DNA from 2 places in the Mesorhizobium sp. P2_C5_2 genome. Region 2 is predicted to be linked to the other one. Evidence: riboswitches for the same ligand, from Rfam matches in the RefSeq annotation. Region 2 holds a riboswitch; the other holds the start of a gene.
The links. A riboswitch is a leader RNA that binds a small molecule or an ion and turns the genes downstream of it on or off. The one in region 2 is predicted to bind thiamine pyrophosphate.
Positions count from the first base shown of each region.

Region 1 (4,403 bases), on a different contig from region 2:
GATTCGGCGGCGTCGCTGGCCACCATGGTCGCCGAGCCCTCGGCGCCGCGATGGCCGCGAAAACGCTGGCGCATCGTCTGCAATTCGCCAAGCCGGCGCATGTTGCGCTTGCGCCGCGCGGTCACGCCATAGCGCAACCAGTGCTCCTCGCGTACGATCTGGCGGCCGAGCTTGTGCTGCTCGCGCTCTTCCTCTTCCAGCACCAGGTCGCGCCATTCCTCGAAATGGCCAAAGCCCTTGTCGAGGCGGCGGGTCTGGCCACGATCGAGCCAGACGGTGGCGCGCGAGACGCGTTCGAGAAAACGACGATCGTGCGAGATGACGATCAGCGCCGACGAGGTGCGGACAAGCTCCTCTTCCAGCCATTCGATGACCGACAGATCGAGATGGTTGGTCGGCTCATCAAGCAGCAGAATGTCGGGCTCCGGCGCCATCACGCGGGCGAGAGCGGCGCGGCGCGCCTCGCCGCCGGAGAGATCGTTGGGGTTTTCGTTGCCGGTGAGGCCGAGATGCTCCATCAGATAGGTGGCGCGGTAGGGATCGTCGGCCGGCCCAAGCCCCGCCTCGACATAGGCACGGACATTGGCAAAGCCCTCCATGTCGGGCATTTGCGGGAGATAACGCACCGTCGCTGAAGGCTGGCGAAAGACTTCGCCGTCCTGCGGCTCGATCAGCCCGGCGGCGATCTTGAGCAGTGTCGACTTGCCGGAGCCGTTGCGGCCGACCAGCGCTATCTTGTCGCCGGCGGACGCGGTGAGTTCGGCGCCATCGAGCAGCGGTGTGCCGCCAAAGGTCAGTTTTATCCCGTCGAGATTGAGAAGGGGCGGGGCCATGTCAGCTTTCAGGCAAGGGATAGGGATGAGCGAGCAGCAGCGCGCGGCCATGACCGAGCGCGATTTCGAGCCGGCCCCCGGTCTTCTGTGACTTGACCTCGTTGGAGATGGTCAGCGACGAGCCGAAGGCAACCTCGACATGGTCGAGCGGCCATTTGGCGCCGGTCACGGTGAGGCCCGAAAGATCGGAAAAGCCGAGCACCGAAAACAGCGTACCGTCGGCGTAGTCGAAGCCGGCCTTGCCGGGCAAAAGGGGAACGCCCTCCTGCGCGCCGCTGGTCAACAGCACTTTTGTGCCGGCCTCGGCCAGCCGCAGGCTGAGCGCCAGGTGAAGGAAGGCGTGGTCGGCGCGCTTGCCGCCGAAAGCGCCGGCCAGCACCAGGCTGGTGGCGCCCCGCTCCAACGCCGCTGCGATCGCCAGTTCGCCGTCGGTCTTGTCTTTTTCCGGCGGAAATACCTGGCGCGGCACGGCGGCGAGATCGGCGGGCAGGTCCGCCGGCACGGAATCGAAGTCGCCCACCCATAGCTCCGGCATCAGGCCGAGCAGGCGGGCATGGCCGATGCCGGCGTCGGCGGCAATGACGCGCGTGCCCTCGACCTGGCGGTCGAGCCGGGGCGTGCGGATGAGATCGCCGCCAAGCAGGATGGTGAATGTGCTCATATCCGGTGGCCCTTACCAGCCCTGCCGGCGAAACGGAAGGCCGAGCGCCACCGCCGCTAGATCAGGATGACGTTTGGTTGAATCGTCATCCTGATCTGGCTCCTTTTTTTGGAGCATGATCTTTTTCCGAAAACCGGTTCCCACTTTTCGGGATCATGCTCGAGCAAACTTCCGCTTGCGTGGCACCTTGGCCGGGCCTATGTGTCGAAACGCTCTAACGGGGTGCCGGACGCGACTTTCGCGGACCGGCTGAGAGGCAGTCTCGCCAACCCGCTGAACCTGATCCGGTTTGTACCGGCGGAGGGATTAGACGCTTCGGACAGACCGACGCCTCAATTCCTTTCAACACGCATGAGGAGGCGCCGATGTGCATGTTTTTGTCCCGTCTTGTCCCAGCCCTGGGTCTTGCTGTTTCGCTTTTGGCAAGCCCTGCGTCCGCGCAGGACAAACTTACCATCTACACCTACGAGAGCTTCACCGCCGACTGGGGTCCCGGCCCTGCTGTGAAGAAGGAATTCGAAGCCGAATGCGGCTGCAGCGTCGACTTCGTCTCGGTCGCCGATGGTGTCGCGCTGCTCAACCGCGTCAAGCTCGAAGGTGCCTCGACCAAAGCCGATATCGTGCTTGGCCTCGACACCAACCTGACCGCCGAAGCCAAGGCCACCGGGCTGTTTGTCCCGCATGGCGCGGTGGCTGAAAACAGCGTGCCGGGCGGCTGGAGCGACGATACTTTTGTCCCCTATGACTATGGCTACTTCGCCGTCGTTTACGACACCGAGAAGCTGAAGAGCCCGCCCAAGAGCCTGAAGGAATTGGTCGAGGGCGACGCCGCCGACAAGATCGTCATCCAGGATCCGCGGACGTCGACGCCGGGTCTCGGCCTGCTGCTCTGGGTAAAGTCGGTCTATGGTGACAAGGCGCCGGAAGCCTGGGCCAAGTTGAAGCCGAAGGTGCTGACGGTGACGCCGGGCTGGAGCGAGGCCTATGGCTTGTTCACCAAGGGCGAGGCGCCGATGGTGCTGTCCTACACGACCTCGCCGGCCTACCACATGGTCGCCGAAAACACCGAGCGCTACCAGGCGGCGTCTTTCGAGGAGGGCGAATACCTGCAGATCGAGGTCGCCGGCATCACCACGACAGGCGCGAAGAACCCGCTGGCGGCAAAGTTTTTGGCCTTCATGACCGGACCGAAGTTCCAGAATGTCATTCCGGAGACCAACTGGATGTTCCCGGCGGGCAAAACCGACAAGCCGCTCAATCCGGCGTTCGACAAACTGGTCAAGCCGGCCAAGACACTGCTGTTCAGCCCGGAAGAGGTTGCGGCCAATCGCAAGGCCTGGGTGGATGAGTGGCTGACGGTGATGAGCAAGTAGAATTCAGGATGGCGCTTGAACACCCCCCTCTGTCCTGCCGGACATCTCCCCCGCAAGGGGGGAGATCAAGCGCTCGACCGCTTTCGCCAATCCTCCACGCAGCAAGTGCGGGACGCGGAGTGAAGTTGCTAATCTCCCCCCCTGCGGGGGAGATGTCCGGCAGGACAGAGGGGGGTGGGCGGGAACTCGACGCGGATAACGCTTCCGTCCTATTCAAACCATCCCGTGTGTTTGGTTAGGCGGAATGCCAACGCCCAGCGATCCCCGCATCACCGCCGGCATCGTCGCGCTCGCGGCAATCGCGCTGCTCATCGGCGGCGCCTTTGCCGGGCTCATCCGCGAAGGCGCGCACGACCTTTCCGGCGCCGCGTCCGCCTTCGATCTCTATCTTCTGCGCGTCGTCCGCTTCACGCTCTGGCAGGCAGTGCTTTCGACGCTGCTTTCCGTCGTGCCGGCGCTGTTCGTGGCGCGTGCGCTCTCGCGGCACCCGCGCTTCTTGGGCCGCGGCTTTATCCTGCAGCTGTTCACCGTGCCGCTGGCGTTGCCGGCCATTGTCGCGGCGCTGGGCATACTGGCGCTCTATGGCCGGGCGGGCTATTTCGCAGGGATCGCTGGCCAAAGCTGGCCTGATATCTACGGGCTTTCGGGCATCCTCGTCGCCCACGTCTTCTTCAACCTGCCGCTGGCGACGCGGCTGTTCCTCGAAGCGCTGGGGACGGTGCCCGCCGATCAATGGCGGCTGGTAAGCCAGCTCGGCATAGGGGCGAGACCGGCTTTCCGGCTGATCGAATGGCCGGTGCTGCGTGCAGCCCTGCCGGGCGTTGCCGGACTTGTCTTCATGCTTTGCATCACCTCCTTCACCATCGTGCTCATCTTGGGCGGCGGGCCGGCGGCGACGACGCTGGAGGTCGCCATCTACCAGGCGCTGCGCTTCGACTTCGATCCGGCACGGGCTGTCACACTCACGGTGCTGCAGATCGCGCTGACCTTCGCCGTGGTGCTGGCGCTGACGCGGCTGGGCGCCAACGTGACCGGCGACGCCAATCTGCCGGTGGCGCCACGCCGATATCTCTCGGCCGGCCCGATCGAAACGGCGCTCAACACAGCATTGATCGTGCTTGCTCTGCTGTTCGTCGCCGGGCCGATGGCGGCCACCGTCGCCTCCGGCCTTGGCGCCGATCTCAGCCGGCTGGCCGGCGAAAGTGCGGTGCGCCAGGCGACGCTGACCAGCGCCGGTCTTGGCCTGCTGGCGGCGCTGCTTTCGGTGGCGCTGTCGCTGTCGCTGATCATGGCGCGCCGGGCGCTGGCCCTGCGCCACCGTGGCGGTCGCTCGCTGCTCGAACGTGCCACCGACACCGGCGCCGGTTTTGTCCTCGTCGTGCCGCCCATCGTCATCGGCGCCGGCTGGTTCCTCTTGCTGCGCACGGTCAGCGATGTCTTTGCCATCGCGCCGGTCATGGTCGTCACGGTCAATGCGGTGATGGCGATGCCCTTTGCCATCCGCGCCATGCGCCCGGCCTATGATGCAGCGAGCGA
Region 1 covers NZ_JBFUDV010000008.1:209,554-213,956, reverse strand. The annotation lists gene AC1D1B_RS27495 (ABC-F family ATP-binding cassette domain-containing protein) at 1-833, opposite strand, end outside; gene AC1D1B_RS27490 (thiamine diphosphokinase) at 835-1,494, opposite strand; TPP riboswitch at 1,703-1,817, shown strand; gene thiB (thiamine ABC transporter substrate binding subunit) at 1,866-2,867, shown strand; gene thiP (thiamine/thiamine pyrophosphate ABC transporter permease) at 3,112-4,403, shown strand, end outside.
Region 1: another riboswitch for thiamine pyrophosphate. It lies ahead of thiB (thiamine ABC transporter substrate binding subunit); the one in region 2 lies ahead of AC1D1B_RS07580 (YkoF family thiamine/hydroxymethylpyrimidine-binding protein).

Region 2 (4,403 bases):
GAGACGAACTCGCCGGCCGCGACGTGAAGCGAAATGCCGGCAAGCACCTCCAGCGCGCCGAAGCTTTTGCTGATGTCCCGGAGCTCGAGCCGTTTCATTGGCGGCTCTCTTCCGAACGCTTACGGTCGTCGCTATCGCTCCCCGCATTTTCCCAAGGCATGGCGAGACGCTGGACGAGCACGGCAATGCCGAACAGGATGAGCGTGAGCGCGGCGCTGACGGCGACTGCAGCGAGCACCAAATCGGGGCGGAAATTGTTCTTGGCGTTGAGCATGTAGATGCCAAGCCCCTTCGCCGCCCCCGCATATTCAGCGAAGATTGCGCCGACGATGGCGTAAGTGATGGAGATGCGCAGCCCAGCGAAGAAATAGGGCAGCGCCGAAGGCAGCCGCGCCAGCCAGAAGATGCGCCAGCGCCCTGCCCCCATGGCGGCGAGCATCTGCGAAATCTCCGTGCTCGTGGCGGCAAAACCCTCGACCAGCGCCACCATCATCGGGAAGAAGGTGACGAGCGCCACAAGCAGGATCTTCGGCATCAACCCGAAGCCGAACCACAGCACGATGAGTGGCGCGATCGCCACAAGCGGCAAGGTCTGGCTGACGATCAGCAGCGGAAAGAGCGCGCGGCGCAGCGGGGCCAGAAAATCGACCAGCGCCGACAGCACGAAGGCAGCGACCAACGAGCAGGCAAAGCCGGCAAACGTGGCGCGGATGGTGGGAAGCATGTTTTCGGCAAGGGCGGCGCGATTCTCCCAAGCCTGGAGCAATACGCGCGACGGCGCCGGCAGCATGGTGGGGGCGACACCGCCATAGCGGGCGTAGAGCTCCCAGGCGACGAGGAGCAGGGCGAAAGCGAAGGCGGCGGGTGCTGTCTTGGCGACGGCAGAGGCCACAGCTGATCTCCCCCCTCGAGGGGGAGATGTCGCCGAAGGCGACAGAGGGGGTCGCCGACCGTAGAGCGCCCACGCCCTGCCGACGCGAAAAGGACGTCGGCGCTCCACGCGCTGGGACCCCCTCTGGCCTGCCGGCCATCTCCCCCTCAAGGGGGAAGATTCACCGGCATCGCCGTCTTCGCCAATCGCCAATGGCTCCTCTCCTCTCTGTGCTGAGAGGTCAGAGGCGGAGGCATCTCCGCCACGCGATGGGTTGGGCAAAACAGCCACGGCAATATCCTCGACGAACGACGCTTGAGCCGCGGCTCAGACGGCGCTCGGGCTGTTCGCCGAAATCGTGATGTCGAGGGTGACGTGGCCGGCGCCCGGGCCGAAGCGGCAGAAGGCCTCGGCGAGCGTTGCAAACACCGCACCGGCATCGCCGCGTAATTTGGTGCAGAAGTTTTTCGAGCGCTCGAAGACACCGGACTGCTTCAGGAAATCGATGCAGCCATAGATCTCGTCCATGTGGTCGCCGGTACCCATGACATAGAGCGAGAATTGCGCAGCCACCGGCTGGCTAGTCGATGGCGTGGCCTGTACGGCGCGGATCGCGGCGAGCTTGCGCTCGTCCAGCGGAATGGTGGGGCCGCCGGTCTCGTCGGAGCGGCAGATCGGATCGTCGGGCTCGCCCGGACAGCCACGCGAAACCGCTGCCGAAAGCACGCAGTGCTTGCCGCTTTTGGCCGCCGCCACGAACAGGTCGCGCATGGCTGGAAAGAGCACCTCGGGCGGCCCGACCAGAAGCGTCGAGATGTCGTCGGTCTCGATCCGCAGCCGGTCGCGCCAGGGATCGAGCGCGCCGAGCGCGCCAAGGATGACGCCGACGAAATCGTCGGTCATGGGATAAAGGGAAATCTGTGCGCCGGAAAACATCGCCCGCCTCGCTCCGCTGGTATTATCCAGATCAGCTTTAGGGTCCGAAGGCTTGCCGCCCTCATCTCAGCCCCGACCATACGGAGCACCCCTGTGGATGAGCGGGTTAAAGCACTGTTCGAGCGATTGGGGAAGAGATTTTTTTCGGCGGTCATCGCGAAGTATGTTGGGGCCAGTTTTCTTCGTTTGTGAAAAAGCCGCGCCATTCGGGTGCTGAATTCGTTCAAATTGTACGCGCCAAGCTTGACGAGATTTCGTACATAAAGTACGATACCTTTTTCACCCGAGGGGTTTTCCGTGAGCACAGCGAACCATGCCGCCTTCGCCGACCTCTCCCGCCCGCTGTTGTCACCCCCACTGTTGTCGCTCTTGTCGCTCGACCAGCGCGAACGTGTTGCCGGAGCTTGGCGGATGGCCAGCCAGGACATCGCCGACGACATCCGTTTCATCCGCCAGTATCTGAAAGTGATTGCCGAGAAGGACGAGAGGCTGTCGACCGGCACGCTCGTTCACAGCCGCGCCTATGTCGAGGCCTGCGCCGGCTGGCTGCCGCAAACGGTGGCGCGCTATCTTCGCCATCTGCGCCAGATCACCGAATGCGAACTCACCATGACAGAAGCCGGCATCCGCTTCGCGCTGTCGAGTTATGCCTGGGAGGCATGAGACGCTGTTTCGCCTTGTCGCCAAACAAACAAATTGCGCTGCCCATTGCAGCCGCAATTCGTCAGGTTGAGAGGCTCGGGCGCGCCTGAACGGCGGGCGCCAAGGATGGCCCCCCGGGCGAATTCAGCGTTGCCCTATTTCGACTTGGCCTTGCCGGACTTTGCGGCCGCAGGCTTCGCGGCCTTTGGCTTGGCGTCTACCTTGGCGGGCTTCGCAGCAGCCTTCTTCGCCGCCTTCTTCGGCTTGGCGGCTGCGCCATCGACTTCAGCCGTCGCCTGCTCCCAGTGTTCCTGATGTGCGCCTTCGGGGCGGCCTGCCTGTTCCCAAATCTCGTGTGCGCGCTGGCGAATACGGTCCTGTCTGTCGTCCGTCACTTAAGCCTCCGTGGTTGGGTCCGATCGGTTGGTCCAGATTCCACGAAAACATTAGCCGAAAATTCAGCCGGCGTCTTGAGTGACTCAGCGCCGATCGGAAACGACCGCGACACCAAGCAGTGCTGCTTTCTTGGTAATCAGCCCCGCAAGGTCGGCATCCGAACGATCGGTGCCGGTGCGCTCGCGCAGGACCGCGATCGCATCCTGCATCGACAACAGCGCCGTACTGCGCTCGGCCAGCAACTTGTCGCAACACGCCGCAACATTGGCGGAATTCGGGGTTTCGACATGCGGCAACATGGCAATGCTCCTTTCCCGATTCGACCCTGCCATTCTTGTTCGCAAGAACGGCAGGGCCGGATTATCGATGATGGTTCTATCGGTCGGAACTACTCGACGACCTCGATGATCCTGCGCGTGCCGGGGTCAACCAACACGGTATGATTGTCGACGACGGCGTATCTGTACTGAACATCGGGCACCTCTTGCAGTTCGACCGTGTCAGGCAAAGCAGAGCCGACATTCAGTTCGACGCCGAGAAGATTGACCGAGGCCAGCGGGTGCTTATGCACATATTCGCGAACGACCGTGCGCTGTTTGGGGGTGACGATCACCTGCTGCTGCGCCGGCTGCGTGACGATCACTTCGTCGGCAGCGGCAACACCGAGACCAGCGATCATGGCAAGCCCGGCGACGGCGGGAATAAGGACGGTTTTCATCTTCGTCTCCTGTCGTTGTTAGCGAGCGCCGCCTTGCTCCCGCACGAGGCGAAAACAGCACAGATCGAGATGGCGGGCTCCTGGAGGCAAACGCCTCCGGTACGGTCTTGTTCCGTAAGTGGAGACTAATTGATCGGCCCGATCAGGCATTGAGGCTGGAACCGCATCGGCATGATTCGCATTGAAGACGATCCCTCAGGAGACCTTCAATATGAACGATATGCGGCTCCAAGTTCCGGTGGCGATTGCGGTCGGCGCCGGCTTCAAACGCGACATCGCGACGTTGGCCGAGATGCAGAATTTTCTCAAGGAATGGCCGCAGGCCGGACGCGGCAAGATTTATGACACGGCACTGAGGGCCTGCGAAATGGCCAGGGCTGGACACCTGACCAAGGACCAGGCGCGGCGGGCCTTCACCGCCTTTGCCGAGGCGGCAGGCATTGCCTGGACCGGTATCGATCCGGTGACGGCGCTTCGCCTGGCCAAAACTGGCTGGCCCCGGCCCACACTGTAGAGACCTCAAACGAGATCATTGCTTCGGCGGCTGCACAGGCACCTCGCCGGGCTTGATCACCGGCGTTTTGCCTTGATCCGGCGGCGGCTGCGTCATGCCCTGGTCACCGCTGGGTGGCGGCTGCAGCACGCCGCCGCAAGAACCAAGATTGGCGGTCGAATTGCCATTGCCGGCATCGGAGGAAGGCGGCTGCTGGCCGCCATCCTGGGGCTGCGCCTGGCAAGGTACGGGAGGAGCGCCCTCGCCGCTGTCTTGCGCGGCCGCGGGGCCGGCAAGTGCCAGCAGCGCGCAGGGCAAGAAAACAAAGATCTTCATCGTCCGGTCCT
Region 2 covers NZ_JBFUDV010000002.1:151,814-156,216, forward strand. The annotation lists gene AC1D1B_RS07570 (ABC transporter ATP-binding protein) at 1-98, opposite strand, end outside; gene AC1D1B_RS07575 (ABC transporter permease) at 95-892, opposite strand; gene AC1D1B_RS07580 (YkoF family thiamine/hydroxymethylpyrimidine-binding protein) at 1,199-1,807, opposite strand; TPP riboswitch at 1,798-1,910, opposite strand; gene AC1D1B_RS07585 (hypothetical protein) at 2,105-2,470, shown strand; gene AC1D1B_RS07590 (DUF2934 domain-containing protein) at 2,605-2,844, opposite strand; gene AC1D1B_RS07595 (hypothetical protein) at 2,929-3,144, opposite strand; gene AC1D1B_RS07600 (DUF1236 domain-containing protein) at 3,234-3,563, opposite strand; gene AC1D1B_RS07605 (DUF982 domain-containing protein) at 3,775-4,077, shown strand; gene AC1D1B_RS07610 (hypothetical protein) at 4,093-4,392, opposite strand.